Regions from separate parts of the Sphingomonas sp. AC411 genome, predicted to be linked through region 1. Evidence: riboswitches for the same ligand, from Rfam matches in the RefSeq annotation. Region 1 holds a riboswitch; the other holds the start of a gene.
What was found. Region 1 has a riboswitch for thiamine pyrophosphate ahead of thiC (phosphomethylpyrimidine synthase ThiC). Riboswitches for the same ligand answer to the same signal wherever they lie in the genome.
Positions count from the first base shown of each region.

Region 2: another riboswitch for thiamine pyrophosphate. It lies ahead of AC0IX7_RS06710 (TonB-dependent receptor); the one in region 1 lies ahead of thiC (phosphomethylpyrimidine synthase ThiC).

Region 1 covers NZ_CEEDAQ010000001.1:3,101,377-3,106,513, reverse strand. The annotation lists gene rhuM (RhuM family protein) at 1-810, shown strand, start outside; partial or broken gene thiC (phosphomethylpyrimidine synthase ThiC) at 812-2,729, opposite strand; TPP riboswitch at 2,768-2,877, opposite strand; gene AC0IX7_RS15905 (outer membrane protein) at 3,303-4,181, opposite strand; partial or broken gene AC0IX7_RS15900 (ferritin-like domain-containing protein) at 4,260-5,137, opposite strand, start outside.
Region 2 covers NZ_CEEDAQ010000001.1:1,309,269-1,314,405, forward strand. The annotation lists gene AC0IX7_RS06705 (phosphotransferase enzyme family protein) at 1-532, opposite strand, end outside; gene AC0IX7_RS06710 (TonB-dependent receptor) at 567-2,840, opposite strand; TPP riboswitch at 2,922-3,030, opposite strand; gene AC0IX7_RS06715 (DUF6629 family protein) at 3,177-3,902, shown strand; gene AC0IX7_RS06720 (penicillin acylase family protein) at 3,982-5,137, shown strand, end outside.

The sequences.
Region 1 (5,137 bases):
CAGGTTCGCGACGAGGGAGGGCGTGAGGTCAGCCGCAAGACGTTGATCCATAATCTGGATGGCATCATTGCGGTCGGCTATCGAGTCTCGACGAAGCAAGGGACGCTTTTCCGTCGCTGGGCAACCGAAAAGCTGGTCCAGTTTGCCACGCGCGGGTTCGTGATAGACGCGCCGAGGCTAAAAAATCCGGACCAGCAAGACCGTATCGCCGAACTGCGCGATATCATTCGCGATATTAGGTCGGACGAAGCCAACGTCTATCGCGAGCTAAAAACCATTTGCGCGATGTGTCAAGATTATGATGGCGGGTCGGATGAATGGCAGACATTTTACAAAAATACCCAAGCTAAACTTGTCTATGCGATCTGCTCGAACACACCTGCCGAGGTTATCAGAACGCGGGCCGATGCTGGATCCGAAAACATGGGACTTCAAACATGGCCCAATGATAATATTCGGAAGTCCGATACGCTCGTTTCTAAGAATTACCTTGCTGCAGCCGAAGTCAAGGAACTGAACCGTCTCACGACGATCCTTCTCGATATATTCGAGGACCAGATGGAAATCGGCCGCCTGCGGCTAATGACCGAGGCGGCGGCTCTTCTTGATAATCAACTCGCAAATCTGGGACGCGGGGTGCTGCGCAGTGGTGGCCGTGTATCGATGACGGTTGCTCGGCAGCATGCCGAAACGCAGTACGACACGTTCAAGGCCGCTCAAAAAGCCGTCCGTCACGCTCAAGCCGAACAAGCAATCGATCAGCTCAAGCGGGATCAGAAGACACTCCCAAAAGGCAAGGCAAAACGCTGAGTCATCCAGCCGGCAGGTAGATTTCGCTGCCCTTTTCGCGGAATTTTTCGCTCATGTCTGCCATGCCTTTTTCGGCTTCGGCGTGGGAGCCTCCGGCGAAGATCGCGCGGTTGGTGTCGGTCTGGTCGACGTCTTCCGCTAGGAACGTATCCGCCGGACTGTTCTGCTTCGCCGCGAAGTCGCGCACCTCCTGCGTGATCTTCATCGAGCAGAATTTTGGGCCGCACATCGAGCAGAAGTGGGCGGTCTTGGCGCCTTCTGCGGGGAGCGTCTGATCATGGTATTGTTCCGCCGTATCCGGGTCCAGCGAGAGGTTGAACTGGTCTCTCCAGCGGAACTCGAACCTTGCGCGGCTGAGCGCGTCGTCGCGCATCTGGGCGGCGGGGTGGCCTTTGGCGAGGTCGGCGGCGTGGGCTGCTAGCTTGTAGGTTACTACGCCGACTTTCACGTCGTCGCGGTCGGGGAGGCCGAGATGCTCCTTCGGCGTAACGTAGCAGAGCATCGCGGTGCCGTACCAGCCGATCATCGCGGCGCCGATACCACTCGTTATGTGGTCGTAGCCGGGGGCTATGTCCGTGGTGAGTGGCCCGAGCGTGTAGAAGGGCGCTTCGCCGCAGACTTCGAGTTGCTTGTCCATGTTCTCCTTGATCTTGTGCATGGGCACGTGGCCGGGGCCTTCGATCATGACCTGGACATCGCTCTTCCACGCGCGGTGGGTGAGTTCGCCGAGCGTGTAGAGTTCGCTGAACTGGGCTTCGTCGTTGGCGTCGGCGATGCTGCCGGGGCGCAGGCCGTCGCCGAGGCTGTAGGCGATGTCGTACGCCTTCATGATCTCGGTGATCTCGTCGAAGCGCTCGTAGAGGAAGCTCTCCTTGTGGTGGCTGAGGCACCATTTCGCCATGATCGAGCCGCCGCGCGAGACGATGCCGGTGACGCGTTTCGCGGTCATCGGGATGTAGGCGAGGCGGACGCCGGCGTGGATCGTGAAGTAATCGACGCCCTGTTCGGCCTGCTCGATGAGCGTGTCGCGGAAGATCTCCCAGGTGAGGTCCTCGGCGACCCCGCCGACCTTTTCGAGCGCCTGGTAGATCGGGACGGTGCCGATCGGGACCGGTGAATTGCGGAGGATCCATTCGCGGGTGTCGTGGATGTTGCGGCCGGTGCTGAGGTCCATGACCGTGTCCGCGCCCCAGCGGATCGACCAGACGAGCTTGTCGACTTCGGCGGCGACGTTGCTGGCGACCGCGGAGTTGCCGATGTTGGCGTTGATCTTGACGAGGAAGTTGCGGCCGATCGCCATCGGTTCGGATTCGGGGTGGTTGATGTTGTTGGGGATGATTGCGCGGCCGCGGGCGATCTCGTCGCGGACGAATTCGGGGGTTACGAAGTCGGGGATCTGGGCGCCGAAGCTTTCGCCGTCTCGAACGTAGTCTTTGAGCATGGCGCGGCCGAGGTTTTCTCGGGTGGCGACGTATTCCATTTCGGGGGTGATGATGCCGCGGCGGGCGTAGTGCATCTGGCTGACGTTGTGCCCGGGTTTGGCGCGGAGGGGCGTTTGATGCTGCCGGGGAATTGGGGGACGCCGCCGGAGCGATCTGGGCCGAGTTGGCCGTTGTCTTCGGGGCGGAGTTCTCGGGCTTCGTAGGATTCGACGTCGCCGCGAGCTTCGATCCAGGCGCGGCGGAGTTGGGGGAGGCCGGCGTTGATGTCGATTTGCGCGCGAGGGTCGGTGTAGGGGCCGCTGGTGTCGTAGACGCGTAACGGGGTTCGGAGCAGCTTGGGTCGAGGACGATCTCGCGCATGGCGACGCGGACGTCGGGGCTGGTCGGCACCGCGACGTGGATTTTCCGCGAGCCTCGGATCGGGCCGGTGGTTACGCCGATGTCTGCTGTCGGGGTGCGTGCTTCAAAATCGGCCATGCGCTTGCTCCTAAAGGTCTCGGAGCAAGGATTGCGGTTCTGTGGCGACCGCTCCTCCCTCCGCCGGTATCAACCGGATCAGGTTCAGCGGGTCGAAGGCTCCTGCCTTCCTCTCAAGCGCGGATTAGCGCTCCCCGGGGTGGGGTCAGCATAGGGGGATGGGGGTGGGGTGCAATGGGAAATTGGTGGTGTTGATCGGCGATGCACCTGCGCTTGGGGCACACCCTTCGACTTCGCTCAGGGCGAACGGGAGTGGGAGGTGGTGCCTTTGCGACCCTCCCCCGCCAGGGGGAGGTGGATGGCGATTGCCAGACGGAGGGGAGGTAAGAGATAACCTCTGTTGCGTGTCCTCCCCCTCCGTCACCTTCGGTGCCACCTCCCTGGCGGGGGAGGATTGAGGTTGTGCAGACAAAGGAAAAGGCCGCTGCCCTGGTTTGGGGCTGCGGCCTTTTCGACGTGTATTAGTAATCGCGTCCCCCTCCCCGTTCGTGCTGGGCGCAGTCGAAGCACCCTTGCACGTGGGGCTTACCCTTCGACTTCGCTCAGGGCGAACGGGGTGGAGGGTGCGCTACCTCAGAACCGGAAAGAAACGGTGCCGCGGAGGCTGTGCCAGCGGAACTGATCATCGCTGCGGCGGAAGGTGGTGCCGGCGGTGTTGGGCGCGAGCACGAACGGGTTGTTCGCCAGCAGCACCGGGCTGCCGGCGAGCGCGGTGCCGGCGGTGACCAGGACGCGGGCGTCGTTGTCCTTGTACTGGTGATAGGTGTATTCCATGCCGATCGAGATGTTCCGGGTCAGCTTCTGTTCGATGCCGCCGCCGCCGACATAGCCCCAGCGCTTGTTCGAGCCGGTGGCGGCGAACGCGTTGGCGGTGTTGGTGGTGAAGAACAGGTTGTCGATCTTGGCATAGCCGGCGCCGCCGGTGGCGTAGAACAGCGTGTTGCGCGCGGCGAGACCGGCGCGGACGCGGGCCGAAGCTTCCCATTTCAGCTTGCGGGCCATCGTGTAGCTGGCGGGCGTGGTCGAGAAGCCGGCGACGCTGTCGGTGATGTCGGACTTGCCGAATTCGCCGACCAAGCCGACCACGAACGGGCCGCTCTGCACGTCGAAGCCGGCGCGGCCGTAATAGGACCAGCCGTCATCGTCGTTGCGGCAGCCGTAATCGACGACGGCGGTGCGCGCGGAGCCGTTGCAGAAGCCCGGCGAGAAGGCGTTGGCGCCGGTGATGGTGTTGACGCTGTCGTTGAAATTGCCGTCGCCGTTGCGATCGAACAGGATCGACGAGCCGACGTCGTTGGGCTGGACGTCGTAACCGCCGGCCGCGCCGATATAGACGCCCGAGAACGGCTTGCTGTCACGGTCGGTGGTCATGTCCTGCGCGGCGGCGGGAACGGCAAAAATGCCCGCGGCGGCGAGACCGGCGAGCATGGTGAGCGTCGTGAAGTGTTTCATGGTCATTCCTCAAACAAGGATCGCGGCGCTCCTGAATGCGCCGCGATCCGAGGTTTCTGTTTCAGTCCGTGACGGCGATCATGCGTTGGCGCCGCTGCTCCGAAGTGCGTCGGTGCGGTTGTTGGTCCCGTTGGGGAAGAAGCCCCGCCGATCTTTGCGGTATTGGTCAGATAGGCGATGTTGTGCACCTGCGCGATCGACCGGCTATAGGCGAGGCCGTTGGCGTCGGTCGGGACGATGTTCGACATGGTCGCATCGGTACCGGTGATGCCCTGATCGATGTCGCTGCTGCCGTCGAGGCTGTCGCGCGCATCGCTGATCTGGCCCGCGATGGTACGCAGCGACGGGGTCTGCAGGCCCTTGCGGTACAGGATCGTGCGGATCAGGCCGGCGTGGTAGGCCTCAGCCGCGAGGATGCCGGCGGCGGCCTCGAGATAGGTCTTGTTGGCGATCAGCGCCGCTGCGCCCTTGTAGGCCGAGACGCCGACGTCCTCGAAGATGTACGCGCCGAGCAGGAAGCTGTTGTCGTCGGCATAGGGGTTGAACACCTGCGATGCAGAGACGACGCCGGCGGCGCGTGCTGCTGCCGTGAACGCGCCCGGTGCGGCGACCGTGCCGACCGAGATGTCGATCGCCGGCTGGGCGACGGCGGCGGTGCCGAGAGCGGTACGCAGGAACGCGACGTGCGCGACCTCGTCGATCGCGATTTCACGCGCGTATTCGCGGACGACGGCATCCTGGAACGGGACCTGTGCGCCACCGGTGACGGCGCCCTGCGTACCGGTGCCGGTGAGCAGGCTGGCGTTCAGCCCGACGCCGAATGCTGCGAACGCGTAGAACTGCGCTTCGAGATATTCGAGGTTCAGCGCGTAGTTGAGGATATCCGCGTCGTTGATCGTGGCGGCCGGGGTCGGGCTAGGGGTCGGCGTGGGAGCGGGTGCGAGATCTTCATCGTC
Region 2 (5,137 bases), 1.8 Mb from region 1:
CTTCGGCCGCAGCGATCGGATCGGCGGCGGGAAGGATGGTGAAGCTGGCAACCAGCGGCTGCGATCGGCGTGCCGGTGCGGTGAAACTGCGCGCCGCCTCGTGCAGCGTGGCGAGCGTCACCCCTGCGGCATGGGCATGCGCGTACGAGGCGAACGGCGTCCACGACAGGCGGTCGCGGTACAGGTCCGCGCCGGGCGCCGCGCGGTGCAGTTCGTACGACCAAGCGCCGCTCGCCACCGCCGTCGCGCCCTCCGCGGTCGCCATCACCTCGGGTACCGACACGCCTGCGCCAGCAAGGTGCGCGATGAACGCGTGTTCCTCCGCCAGCCCCTCGACCGTGCGGACGCTGCGATGGTGACGCTTCAACAGGAACGCGCCCAGCGTCGTATGCACCAAGGTCGCAGCGGAAAACGGCCGGGGAGAATGCCAGTGCAGCCCCGTCATCAGCACCCCCGGAAAGCGAACGAGTACCGCCTCGGCCTCTTCGGCAGTGATGGCGGGCCAGGTCGGCGCCTCCATCGCGGTGCCCATGCCGTGGACCAGATGCGCAGGCTGCGTCACCACCTCAAAACGCCCGCGAGATCGTCGCCATGACCGCTGCGCCGCTGCCGACATAATAGGCGGGCGGCGAGCCGGCGATGACCGTGCCGTTGCGGCCGATCGTGTCCTGCGCGTTGGTGCTGACCGACTGCACGCCGGCGAGGACGTGCGGATCGGTGACATTGATCGCGTTGACGCGCAGGTCGGTGCGCTTGCCGTCGAGCCAGTCGGCGAGGTGCATGCCGACCGACAGGTCGAGCGTCGCATAGCCCTTGATGCGCTCGTCATTCATGAAGCTCGCATATTGCCGGCCGATATATTTCGACGCGACGCTGCCGAAGAAGCGGCCGTCGTCGTAGATCCCGCCGACGCCGAACTGGACGGTCGGGCTGGACACCGCGTGCTTGCCCCTGGTCGGCAGGAAGTCCGCGCCGACGGGCAGGTCGTCGTCGATCCGCGCGCGCAGATATTCGCCCGATAGGTACAGGCTGACACCCGCGACCGGGCGGTAGTCGATCTCCGCATCGACGCCGTACGAGGTCTGGCCACCGGCGTTGATCGTGGCGTTCACCTGCGCGCCGCCCTGGTCGAGCACGGTGGCGAGTTGGCGGTTGCGGAACTTGTAGTGGAAGCCGGTCAACGAGGCGGAGAGCTGTTCGCCGATGAACCGATAGCCGATCTCCTGCGAGACCGAATATTCGTTCTTGAGCGCGTTCGTCCCACGCACGACGACTTCGCCACCGAAATAGCTGTTGTAGAGCGTGAACTCGTTGGGGGTGCGGAAGTTGGTGGTGATGTTGGCGAACAGCTGCTGGCGGTCGTCGAGCCGGTAGTGGATCGCGGCGCGCGGCAATGCGGCGAAGCTGTCGTTGCGCACCTTGTCCTGCGGTCCGGGCAAATAGGTGCGGCCGTTGCGCAGGACGTTGACGCCCTTGAACCCGGCGTCGATCGTCAGCCGCGGCGTCAGCGCGATGCTGTCGGCGAGGAAGAAGCCCTTCGTCACGGTGACGGTGCGCTGGTTCTCATAGGCGAGCAGGCGGCCGTCGGCGGTGCGGATCGCTTTCGCGCGATAGCCCCAGCGGTCGAACGGCTGCCCATCGGCGTCAATCGACGTGTACGACTGGGTGACGCGATCGGTGCCATAATCGAACCAGAGCCCGGCGGTCAGCGTGTGCATGCCTGTCTTGAAGGTGAGCTTGCTGACGTTGCCGGTCCGCATCTGGTCGCCGGTATAGTTGCCGAGCACCGTGGCCACGCCGTCGACTGCGCCGGGCAGCGCGATCGGCTGGGCGAGTGCCTCGGTGCCGAGGAAATTGCCTTCGGTGGTCAGCTGCGTCCCGTAGGGCGAGTTGCCGTAACCGAACTGGAGATAGGTGGTGCTGTCGAGCGCAAGCCGATCGTTCAGCACGATATGCACCGGCGCGGAGGCGTAGAGGTTGCGGAACGGCGCGCGGTACAGCCGCCAATAGTTGGTGTTCCCTGCCGTGTAGCGCTCGTCGAAATTGAAATCGCGGCCCTGCGCATTCCACTCGGCGAGCGTCGGGCTCGGGTAGCTCGACGAGTTCGCGTCGTTGTACGAGAGTGCAAGGCTGGCGCGGTTGCCGGCGCCCCACTCGTTCAGGATCTTGGCGTCGATGTGCTGGCGCGTGTCGAAACCGGCACCCCGCCAATTGTCCGCGCGCGTGTTCGAATAGGACAGGAACGCCTTCAGCCCGGTGTTGCCGATCGTCCCGCTATCGATCCGGACGAACGCGCGCCGCGCCGCGTAGCTGCCGAGCGACAGGTCGACCAGCGCGCCGGGACGCGCCTTCGGATCGTCGAGCGATAGCGACAGTAAACCGCCTGCACCGCCGAGCGTCGGGGAGTCGATATCGACCGAGCCTTGGGCGAGCGAGATCCGCTTGAGGTTCTCGGGATCGGCGAACTGCGACGGATAGGCGTAATAATAGCCGATGTCGTTCTGCGGCGCGCCTTCCATCAGCACGCCGATCTCGTCCTGGCCGAGACCGCGCAGCGTCAGGCTGGAACTGGTCGACAGACCGTACGGATCGCTCGACGCGACGTTCGCGCCGGGCAGCAAAGTCACCAGCTGGAACGCGTTCAGGGTCGGCGCCTGCTTGACGATGAAGTCGGCGGAGATCGCACTCTGCGCGCGCGGCACCTTCTGGTCGGGGAGCAGCCCCGCCGGGTCCTGCTTGCCGACCACCCGGATCTCGGCGGGTTCGACCGGATCGGATACCTGCGCCCCGGCCGCCGAGGCCGCGAGCGTTGCCGAGATGAGCAGGGTCGCCCGCCCCAAGAGCCTGCGCTCGCGCCCGGCGGAAGTCACAACAGAACCAACACTGAAAAACGTCACGTCCACTCCAATCGGAGGGACAACGGGCCAGCCGCAGACCCTCCCTACGCCGGTATAAGCCGGATCAGGTTCAGCGGGTCATGGGCTGCAGCCCACCTCTCAGCCGCGCATCAGCGGCCCCCGGGGATTTCCGTCGCTTAGGCGCTCGACCGGCCGTTGGAAAGCGTCATCGCCACCGTCGCGCCAGCGTGTGCGGCGGCGATACGCACAGGCGGCGCTGGCTATGTGGCCGGAAACACGCCACGCCCTGCGGACCGCCAACAGCCTGGACGACCGCGCATGTGCTTTTCGGCGACTGCAAGCTTCGCTGCCTCCGGGGTACTCGCCACGATCGGCATAGCCACGTTGCGGCACGTCCGCGAGCCACGCGCGCTGCTCTTCGCATCGGTGCCTTTGTTGTTCGCCCTCCATCAATTCAGCGAAGGATTGGTGTGGCTGGCGTTGCACGGCGAACTGGGCAAGGTCGCGCTCGATCATGCCGTGCTGCTGTTCACGGTCTACGCGCTCGGTATCCTGCCGGTGCTGATGCCGGCCGCTGTGGCATTGATGGAGCCGCCCGGCTGGCGTCGCACTGCAATCGTCGGCCTGACGATCACCGGCGCGCTGGTCTGCCTGTGGGACATCGCCGGGCTCGTGTTGTTTCCAACCCAGGCTTTCATCGAACAGCACTCGATCGCGTATCTGAACGCGATGACGAGCAACATGATGGTGTCGGTCTTCTACATCCTGGCGACCTGCGGCGCGTTGCTGCTGTCGAGCCACCGTGTCGTCAGGACCTACGGCGTCGTCAACGTGATCGGGCTGACGATCGTCCATCTGGTCAAGGGCTACGCGTTCGCCTCGGTCTGGTGCTTCTACGCCGCCATCCTCAGCGTGATGCACTATTGGCAGTTCGATCGACGAAAGATCGATATCCGGACTCCCAACGGCGTCTCGGTGGCCGACCAGCCTTTCCTGCTCATCTGGCTGAGGCGCGCACGGTCACGGACTACGTCGCACGCCTGAGATGGAGACGTCGTCCCTCGGATCCGCCGTGCTGTGCCAACGCATGGTCTTTCGCCGTTTGCCGCCTTACGCTGCGCCCATGACCACGGTTCTTCGACGCGCGCGCACTCCGGTGATCCTGTTGGCCCTGTTGGGTACGCCGCTTGCGGCCCAGCGTGGTACGCCGCCAACCGAGCGGACGCGGTGGCAGGCGCAAGCCGCCCGCGTCACGATTACGCGCGACGATTGGGGAATTCCGCATATCGAGGGGCGATCGGATGCCGATGCGGTGTTCGGGCTTATCTATGCGCAGGCTGAGGATGATTTTCCCCGGATCGAGGCGAATTATCTGACGGCGCTGGGCCGTACCGCCGAAGCGGAGGGCGAGGACGCGATCTGGGCGGATCTCAGGCAACGGCTGTTCGCCGATCCGGTCGAACTCAAGGCGCACTATGCGGCAAGCCCGGCATGGTTGCGCACGCTGATGCAGTCCTGGGCGGACGGGCTGAACTATTATCTCGCGACGCATCCACAGGTCAGACCCAAGGTGTTGACCCGGTTCGAGCCCTGGATGGCATTGAGCTTCACCGAAGGCAGCATCGGCGGCGATATCGAGCGTATCTCGCTGAGCGACCTGAAGACCTTCTACGGCCGCCCGACCCCGCCGACCCTCGAGGAACTCGGGACGGTGCCGCGCGAGCCATCGGGCTCCAACGGCATCGCGATCGCGCCGCGGCTGACCGCGAACGGCAATGCACTGCTGCTCATCAATCCGCACACCAGCTTCTATTTCCGGTCCGAGGCGCAGATGACCAGCGCCGAAGGGCTGAACGCGTATGGCGCGAGCACGTGGGGGCAGTTCTTCATCTACCAGGGCTTCAACGCGAAGGCCGGCTGGATGCATACCTCGTCGACGGTCGACAACGTCGACGAATTCGCGGAACGGATCACGCGGCGCGGCGCCGGCTACGACTATCGCTACGGCAAGGTCAGCCGACCGGTCGCGACGAAGATCGTGACGCTACGGTACAGCAAGCCGGACGGCACCACCGGCGACCGAAGCTTCACGACCTATCGCACGCATCACGGACCGATCGTCGCAATCAAGGCGGGACGCTGGATCGCCACGGCATTGATGTGGAAGCCCGTTCCCGCGCTCGAACAGAGTTACCTGCGGACCAAGGCGACCGATCTCGCAAGCTATCTGACGGTCGCCGAGCGCAAGGCCAACTCTTCGAACGACACGCTGTTCGCCG